2 regions of the Lentibacillus sp. Marseille-P4043 genome follow, and region 1 is predicted to be linked to the other one. Evidence: riboswitches for the same ligand, from Rfam matches in the RefSeq annotation. Region 1 holds a riboswitch; the other holds the start of a gene.
The links. Region 1 has a riboswitch for thiamine pyrophosphate ahead of C8270_RS02430 (lipoate--protein ligase family protein). Riboswitches for the same ligand answer to the same signal wherever they lie in the genome.
Positions count from the first base shown of each region.

Region 2: another riboswitch for thiamine pyrophosphate. It lies ahead of thiT (energy-coupled thiamine transporter ThiT); the one in region 1 lies ahead of C8270_RS02430 (lipoate--protein ligase family protein).

Region 1 covers NZ_LT984884.1:447,850-451,853, reverse strand. The annotation lists gene C8270_RS02450 (hypothetical protein) at 1-51, shown strand, start outside; tRNA gene C8270_RS02445 (tRNA-Ser) at 78-168, opposite strand; tRNA gene C8270_RS02440 (tRNA-Thr) at 179-254, opposite strand; gene lipA (lipoyl synthase) at 395-1,357, opposite strand; gene C8270_RS02430 (lipoate--protein ligase family protein) at 1,358-2,191, opposite strand; TPP riboswitch at 2,284-2,388, opposite strand; gene C8270_RS02425 (ABC transporter ATP-binding protein) at 2,578-3,354, shown strand; gene C8270_RS02420 (YusW family protein) at 3,396-3,902, opposite strand.
Region 2 covers NZ_LT984884.1:3,251,814-3,255,817, forward strand. The annotation lists gene C8270_RS16160 (hypothetical protein) at 1-1,127, opposite strand, end outside; gene C8270_RS20305 (hypothetical protein) at 1,271-1,417, opposite strand; gene thiT (energy-coupled thiamine transporter ThiT) at 1,568-2,143, opposite strand; TPP riboswitch at 2,262-2,367, opposite strand; gene C8270_RS16170 (M3 family oligoendopeptidase) at 2,433-4,004, opposite strand, start outside.

The DNA of each region.
Region 1 (4,004 bases):
TTTTCGATTGTTGGAGTGTTTTTTCTTCATTCGATTGGATTTTATAAGTAATGAGCGAGGCTGATTATGTAGTAAAAAGGAGAAAGTGGGATTCGAACCCACGCGACGCGTAATGCGCCCTAACGCATTTCGAGTGCGTCCCCTTCAGCCGGACTTGGGTATTTCTCCAAGGGAAAAGTGGTGCTGGTGAGAGGATTTGAACCCCCGACCCCTTCATTACGAGTGAAGTGCACTACCAACTGTGCTACACCAGCATTAAATAATAATCATTTAAAATCACAAAGAAAATGATAATACATTTTCGCATTTTCTTCAACTAATATGCAACCGTGCAGCCATAATTTTTGCGGCCGCACGGTTATTCTTTCCCATTGTAGGGGCTTCCAGTTCCATTCTAGTTCTGATTAAAAAACCAAGATTTGAAATCTACTGCTTTAGCTTCTTGTTCTTCAACGCCCTTCATATAGTTAATTCTTCTTTGTGCTGATGCTTGTGTTACTTGCTCATCTGCATGATACGAAGAACGTACAAGTGGACCTGATTCACAGTGGCGGAATCCTTTTTCCAGAGCAATTTCCTTTAGCTCGGCAAATTCATCCGGATGATAATAGCGTTCTACATTCAAGTGCTTTTTCGTAGGCTGTAAATATTGTCCGATTGTCATAATGTCCACATCATGCGCTAATAAATCATCCATTGCTTGAATAATTTCTTCTTTTTCTTCGCCTAATCCAACCATAATACTGGATTTTGTTGGTGTTTTTGGGGCAATTTCTTTTACCCGCTGGAGCAATTGTAGCGAACGATCGTACATTGCTCTTGCGCGAACACGTTTGGTTAACCGGCGCACTGTTTCGATGTTATGGTTAAAAATATCTGGCTCACTGTCCATTAAAGTATGCAGGCTTTCATAATCACCTTTCATGTCAGATGGTAAGATTTCAATCGTGCAACCAGGGTTTGCCCGACGGATTGCCCGAACGGTTTCCGCAAATACGGCCGCACCACCGTCATTTAGATCATCCCGTGCTACGGCTGTAACAACGACGTGTTTCAAGCCCATGATAGCTACAGATTCAGCAACACGAGCGGGCTCTCCCCAATCCAATTCGTTTGGTAGTCCAGTTTTTACTGCACAAAAACGGCAACCACGAGTACAGGTATCCCCTAAAATCATAAATGTTGCCGTTTTTCGTTCACTCCAGCATTCGTGGATATTTGGACAGCGGGCTTCCTCACAAACCGTATTTAATTTCTTATCCCGCATTAATTTCTTAAGCCCTCTGTATGATTGATTCGTGTTGATTTTGGTTTTTAGCCAGTCTGGTTTTCGTATGTATTCTTCTTGTTTAGCCATTTAGTACACGCTCCTTAGATTATGTTTGAAGTTCCAATCGTTATTGCTATATTTTGCTTCAGCAAGCTGGTACACTTCATTCCATTGTTCAGTGGTTAGTTCAAATGGGAATAGCCCAATGTCTACCCCTGTTTCGAACCCTGTTTTAAACGCGTTTTTCATGGTGTCCATAGATACATGTTGTTTTGTTTCTTGATTGATTGTTGTTGCTTTTTGACCAAATGCCTTTCGTTTCCTTTCCCGGATTTCCTCACTTGGAAAGCAGAACAAATCAAAAAGCATTGTTTTATCAATGGACCGTGGTATTGATCCATGTTGCAGCAGTATCCCTTTTTGACGTGTCTGGGCGTTTCCCGATATTTTCTTCCCGCCTGCCATTAGCTCATACAAGGCGGGTTTTTCAAAGCACACGGCGGAGCGGCTCTTGTCTGTTTTGTTTGTTTCCGCATAATTTGCCGTGATACCTAACTTGGTATACCCTGCAAAAATGCCTTTTGAAAGTATGTAATAAGCTTCTCCGACCGATGCAGGGATATAAGGTTTATCTTCTGCAATGATAATGCTGTAGGTCAGTTCATCATCGTGTAAAACAGCGCTTCCACCTGTTAGACGGCGAACAAGGGGTATTTGATAGCGGTCTAATGCCTCCAGTTCAATTGCCTTATCAACATCCTGAAAATAACCTAAGGAAAGGCTTGGCGTAGACCACTGATAGAAACGTAAAATTGGTGGTATTTTCCCCTCACTATGCCATTGCAATAGCATCTCATCGAGTGCCATATTAACTGCTGCATCACATATCCCAGTGTCGATAAATCCCCATTCATCACGCACATGAATCGCCTCCTTATGTTGATGTTGGTACTGTTAGTAACCTGAAAAATAACGGGCTGCACCCAGTGGAGTGCAGCCCGTTTGTATGTATGATACATGCGACTACACTTCCCCACGCTGGTATTACCTAGATCGGGTGCGAAGGGTCAGAACGAAGATGTTCTTCTCAGCTCATGAAAGCTCCCCTAGTGATTTTTTTATTTTATTTAACAATTTCTATAGTAAAGGGATAGATGTAAATTGTAAAGCGAATTGGAAATTTTATCTGTTTCGGGAATTTTCCTGCTCAAATAGGTTGTTTTTGTAATTAACCATCTGTAATATATAATAAAATTCGTAATAAATGGGATTAATAGATTCATTTGTTAGAGCGGGGAGGAATAGGATTGAATAAAATAGTAGATATGCAGCAAGTTTCGTGGAAAAGGCAAGGAAAAACGATCTTATCAGATATCGATTGGAAGGTTGTAAATGGAGAACATTGGGCAATTCTTGGACTAAATGGGTCAGGCAAAACAACTTTATTGAACATGATAAACGGCTATATTTGGCCAACGAAGGGCAGGGTCAACATACTAGAGAAGCCATTTGGCCAAACGGATATCCGGGAGTTGCGAAAATCAATTGGCTGGGTCAGCTCATCCCTTCAAGAAAGAATGAAGGGGACAGAGCGCGTCGAGAATATTGTCGTCAGTGGAAAATTTGCGTCGATCGGGTTGTATGAAAATCCAACAGAAGCTGATTTTGCAAAGGCCTATCAACTTTTGGAACTACTTCACTGCAGTCATTTATGGGGAAGAGCCTATCAAACTTGTTCTCAGGGGGAGAAGCAAAAGATCCTTATCACACGAGGTTTGATGGGATCACCGGATTTACTTATATTAGATGAACCAACAAACGGCCTTGATTTTATTTCCCGTGAGGAATTAATGAATACTATTAACCAATTAGCTATACAGAAAAATGCACCAACGATCCTGTTTGTAACCCATCACATAGAAGAAATCATGCCTATTTTTACACATACACTCTTGCTAAAGCTGGGAACGGTTTATGGTAGGGGAAAACGAGAGGAGATGTTAACGAAAGAATATTTATCGTGCTTTTTTGATTTACCTGTTCAAATTGACTGGAGTAATGATCGAGCATGGATGACGCTTTAGTTACGGAAAAAGGCCTCTAATCATAAATAGAAGGCCTTGTATTATTTTCTGTCCTCGTATTCAAGCTTTGTCTTATCCTTAAAAGTAATCTCCACTTCAAATTTTGTATAATCATCTGGTAAGTCAAATGCTTTTAAAACTTGTTCTACAATTTCTGCCTTTTTTGTATCCTGGGTAATGGAAAGTTTTTTGACTTTAGGGTAGAGATCATGAAAGGCTTCCTCACCCTTCTTATAGACATCATTTACTGAGTCTTCTATTTTTGCATCAGCGAATTCGGTGTTGTATTCCCGTTCAATTTCTACCTCGTACTCCTTATCATTATTATAGCTAACTTCCAATTCGAAATCAGCATAATCCAGTTCTCCCATCATCTCGGCCATGTCTGTTTTGTTTTCACCATTACTATTCGCATTACTATCTTGGTTCTGCACATTCGAATTGGCACCGTCATCACTAGGGGCACTGCTGTCATTTTGTTGACTTCCACATGCAGTTAATAGTATGAATAGTGACAATGCGAGGATAATATGTATGAATCGTTTCAATTCAAATTCCTCCAATTACAACCATTATATATTACTACTCAACTTTCGCACCGATAAAGTAAGATCAAACAGTTGGCTGAGGCAAATTTTGAACGTCTCTAA
Region 2 (4,004 bases), 2.8 Mb from region 1:
CTAAGCGCAGCAAGCAGGGCACTTTGTGGTAGAAATTCCTGTGTTGATTGAACAAGATCAAACAAAAATGCTGGCGGATTTTCGTCTATCCCTAAAATACTACCGGAAAAGTCAGAACTTCCTAAAAAGAAGAAACCTGCAATTGGGATAACTGGCCCCATTGCTTTAAAGGCGAAAACAAATCCATCCGTGATATGGTTGCTAATATAATCAAGTGCATGTTGTTTGCCAAATGCTACGGTTGATAAAAGCAGGAGAATTACAGCAACTCCTCCGACAAATGCTGCCCCATCTCCACCCTCAAAACCCGTCATTCTTCCTGACATCAATTTTGCGGACATCATATATACGACTACAGCCAGCAAAGCAATTGGAACAATGATCGAAAATAGTTTACTCCAAATTGTGAGATGAGCGGATTTTGCTTCGTTTTTTGATTCTGATACAGTTTCCAATGCTTCTAAATCTTGTTGTATTAATTCACTATCTTTAGAACGAATTGATTTTCGATACAACAAATAAGCGGCAGCAATTGCGATTCCACCAGTAATAAGTGAAAGCAATAATGCCTGGTCAGCAACAACCCCAACTTCAATCCCCGCAGACTTGGCTGATAAGCTGGGAGCGACCTGCACAATGTAGTCAGAAGAAAGTGCCATCCCTTGCCCAGCAATTGCTACCGCTACCGCCGCTGTAATAGCTGGTAATCCTGCACGCACTGCCGCAGGAACAAGAAGCGCACAAATTAATGGAACAGCTGGTGTTGGCCAGAAAAATAAGGAAATAACATACGTTACAGCGATAAGGACAAAAAATGAAACATGTCCATTAACCATCATCTTCTGAATCGGTTGTATCATCCTCCGATCTGCTCCAAGATCACGTAACGAATGCAATAGCGCCAACATAAATGTGATGATTAGAAAAATACTAAAGAGCTCTTTTGCAGCAACCAAGTTCGCATTAAAAATGGAAGTGAAACCGTCAATAAGACTACCATTGTACACCCAAGCAATGACAAACGTTCCAAGTAATGTAGGAAGTACAACGCCACGTTTAAAAATCATTGTCAAAATAATAATCAGTGTAAATAATCCATATAACCAATGCGATATCGTAAGTTCCACATGAACCTTCCTTTCTCCTTACGTGTGCTATAGCCTATGCAAATCGGTAATAGGGAGTGAGAAAAAAGGAAGGTTCATAAAAAACAATTTGCTTTTGACACTGGTATAAAATAGTGAATTAAATTAAAAACGAACAAACGAGCTTACGCCTGTTTGTCCGTTTCAGAATCCACCTTTTCAGCACAGCGATTACATAATAAATTACCATCTATTTGTTCACCATCAAAAAAGCCATTTTCACAATAAACAGCTTTTCCGCATGATTGACATTCACCAATTAATTCCCGCAAGATTATCACCCCTATTTTCAGTATACTCAAAAAATATGCACTTCGCAAAAATAGAGGTATGCATAAATTATTCATTTTTTCCGAAAACAAAAGCCGTACCAACTAAAGACAGTGGTACGACCTAACATATCGTGAGCGGAAAGCTAATGTTTATGCAGTTGCACTTAATAGTGTTCTTGGCTGTTTATGAAACAAGAAAAACACAGCGATTGTACAGATAATGAACGACGGAACAATGTATGAGATATTATATAGCAATGAATAAATCCAGACATTCATGCCGTCAACTGCTGATTCAAAAAATACGACTCCCGCAGCAAAATGGGCAATAAAACGCAACATGGAACCAAGAAGGACACCAGTTAAAATATATGTTATAGATGTCGCTGTATTACCTTCCTTAACTGCACGCTGAATTGGCTTCGCAAAAATACCAGCAAAACCGATTACGGTAAAAGCAACCGCATAATCAAGCAGACCTTGCCAAAAGTACAATATATACCCTGTTCCTAATGCTACCTGTAAAACACCCCATAGAAATCCAGATAATAATCCACCTTTTAGCCCCCAACGAAAGGCGACAATGAATACCGGTATCATCGCCAATGAAATCGATCCGCCTTGAGCCCAGATTTTAAAAGATAAAAATGGAGCAAGATCTAACGCTAATGCTAACGCTGTAAAAATCGCAACCTCAATTAAAAACAATGTACGTTTTTCCTTCAATCAAATGACCTCCCCTTCTAGTAGACTTAGGAATCTACCAGCGAAAATTTTGAACACAAAAAAAGCAATGTCAAAGGGGAAGCTTCCTGATGGGGAATCCGCTCACATTGCTTTTATACCATCAAAAAAGCTACCATCCCTACGCTAGTATTAACTAACAGGTTCAAAGGGTAAGAACAGCACAGTGTTCACTCTCAGCCAAATGGGCTCCCCCTGTAGACTTTTATTTTTATGCTTTTTTCGTTACCTGTATTATAACGTATTCACCAACTAGTAGCAACGCTGAAATCTAAAGTGCCAGAAACTCCTCAACATCCTTCACACATAAATTGATGGCGTTTTCCCAGAAATCTGGTTTTGTTAAATCAACTCCCAAATGTTTTTCCGCTAAGTCTTCAACGGTCATTTTTCCGGTGTCGCGAAGCAGTGCAATATAATCCTCTTCAAAACTACTACCTTTTTCAAGTGCATGTGCATAGATTCCGAGACTAAACAAATAGCCGAACGTATATGGAAAATTATAAAATGGTGTTCCCGTGATGTGAAAATGCAGTTTAGACGCCCAGAAATTCGGATCGTACGTATCTAACGCATCGCAATACGCCTCTTTTTGTGCCTCCACCATTAATTCATTCAGTCTTGGTACTGGAACCATTCCTTGTTTTCTTTCTTCATAAAATCGCTGTTCAAAAAGGAATCGGGCATGAATATTCATGAAAAAGGCAACACTTCGTTGAATTTTATCTTCCAGCACGGATTGCTTTTCTACTTTGCTTTTCGCGTTCTTCACCGATGCATCAGCAATAATCATTTCCGCAAACGTTGATGCCGTTTCTGCTACATTCATTGCATACCCCTGATTCAACCCATTCACATCATTCATGACATGTTGATGGTAAGCATGGCCTAATTCATGGGCAAGGGTAGCAATATTAGATGATGTCCCGGAATAAGTCATAAAAATACGTGTCTGTTCACTATCCGGAAAACTTGTGCAGAATCCTCCTGGACGTTTTCCGGCACGATCTTCCGCTTCGATCCAACGATTATCAAAAGCCATACGGGCAAAATCAGCCATTTTTGGACTAAAGTTTTGGAAATTCTCGACGATAAAATTGGCCCCTTCCGTATAGCTAGAAGTTTCCACTTTTTCGGTTAGGGGTGCCCCGATGTCATACATACTTAGTTTTTCTAATCCTAACAATTCTGCTTTCCTTTGCAAATAAGCAACAAATGTCTGTTTATGGTTCGTAATTGCACCCCACATGGCATCTAATGTTTCCTTTTTCATCCGATTAATCGCTAATGGTTCTTTTAAAACGTCCTGCCAATCACGATGTTTATAGGTTTGCAAACGAAATCCTGCCAAATGATTTAATGTTTGACCAAATAAGTTGGCATTTTCCGACCATGCGTCCCCCAGTTTATCGAATACATGCTGACGTACAGTTCGATCTGGATTACCCAATTTATTTGCTGCTTGTCCTACAGAATATGCTGTAACTTCTCCATCCTCTTCAATCGCTACATTCATATTTCCAACAACTGTTTCATACATTTGTCCCCAGCCATGATACCCATCTACCGCGAGATCATTAATTAGCACTTCTTGATCTGCTGATAACAGGTCTTTCGCCTTCTCCCTGTTTTCATCCAGGACAAAAGCAACTTCCTCTATATTTGGTTGTTTAAGCAACTCACTCCATGTTTGATCATCAATTGAGACTAATTTTTGTTCAAAATTTGTTTTAATCGCATCCATTTTCGCTTTTAACTCACTGCGTTTTCCAACTAAAACACTAGCCTTTTCATCTTTTACATCTTGTGCACTTAAACAACTAACAAAAGCAAAGGCTTCCCG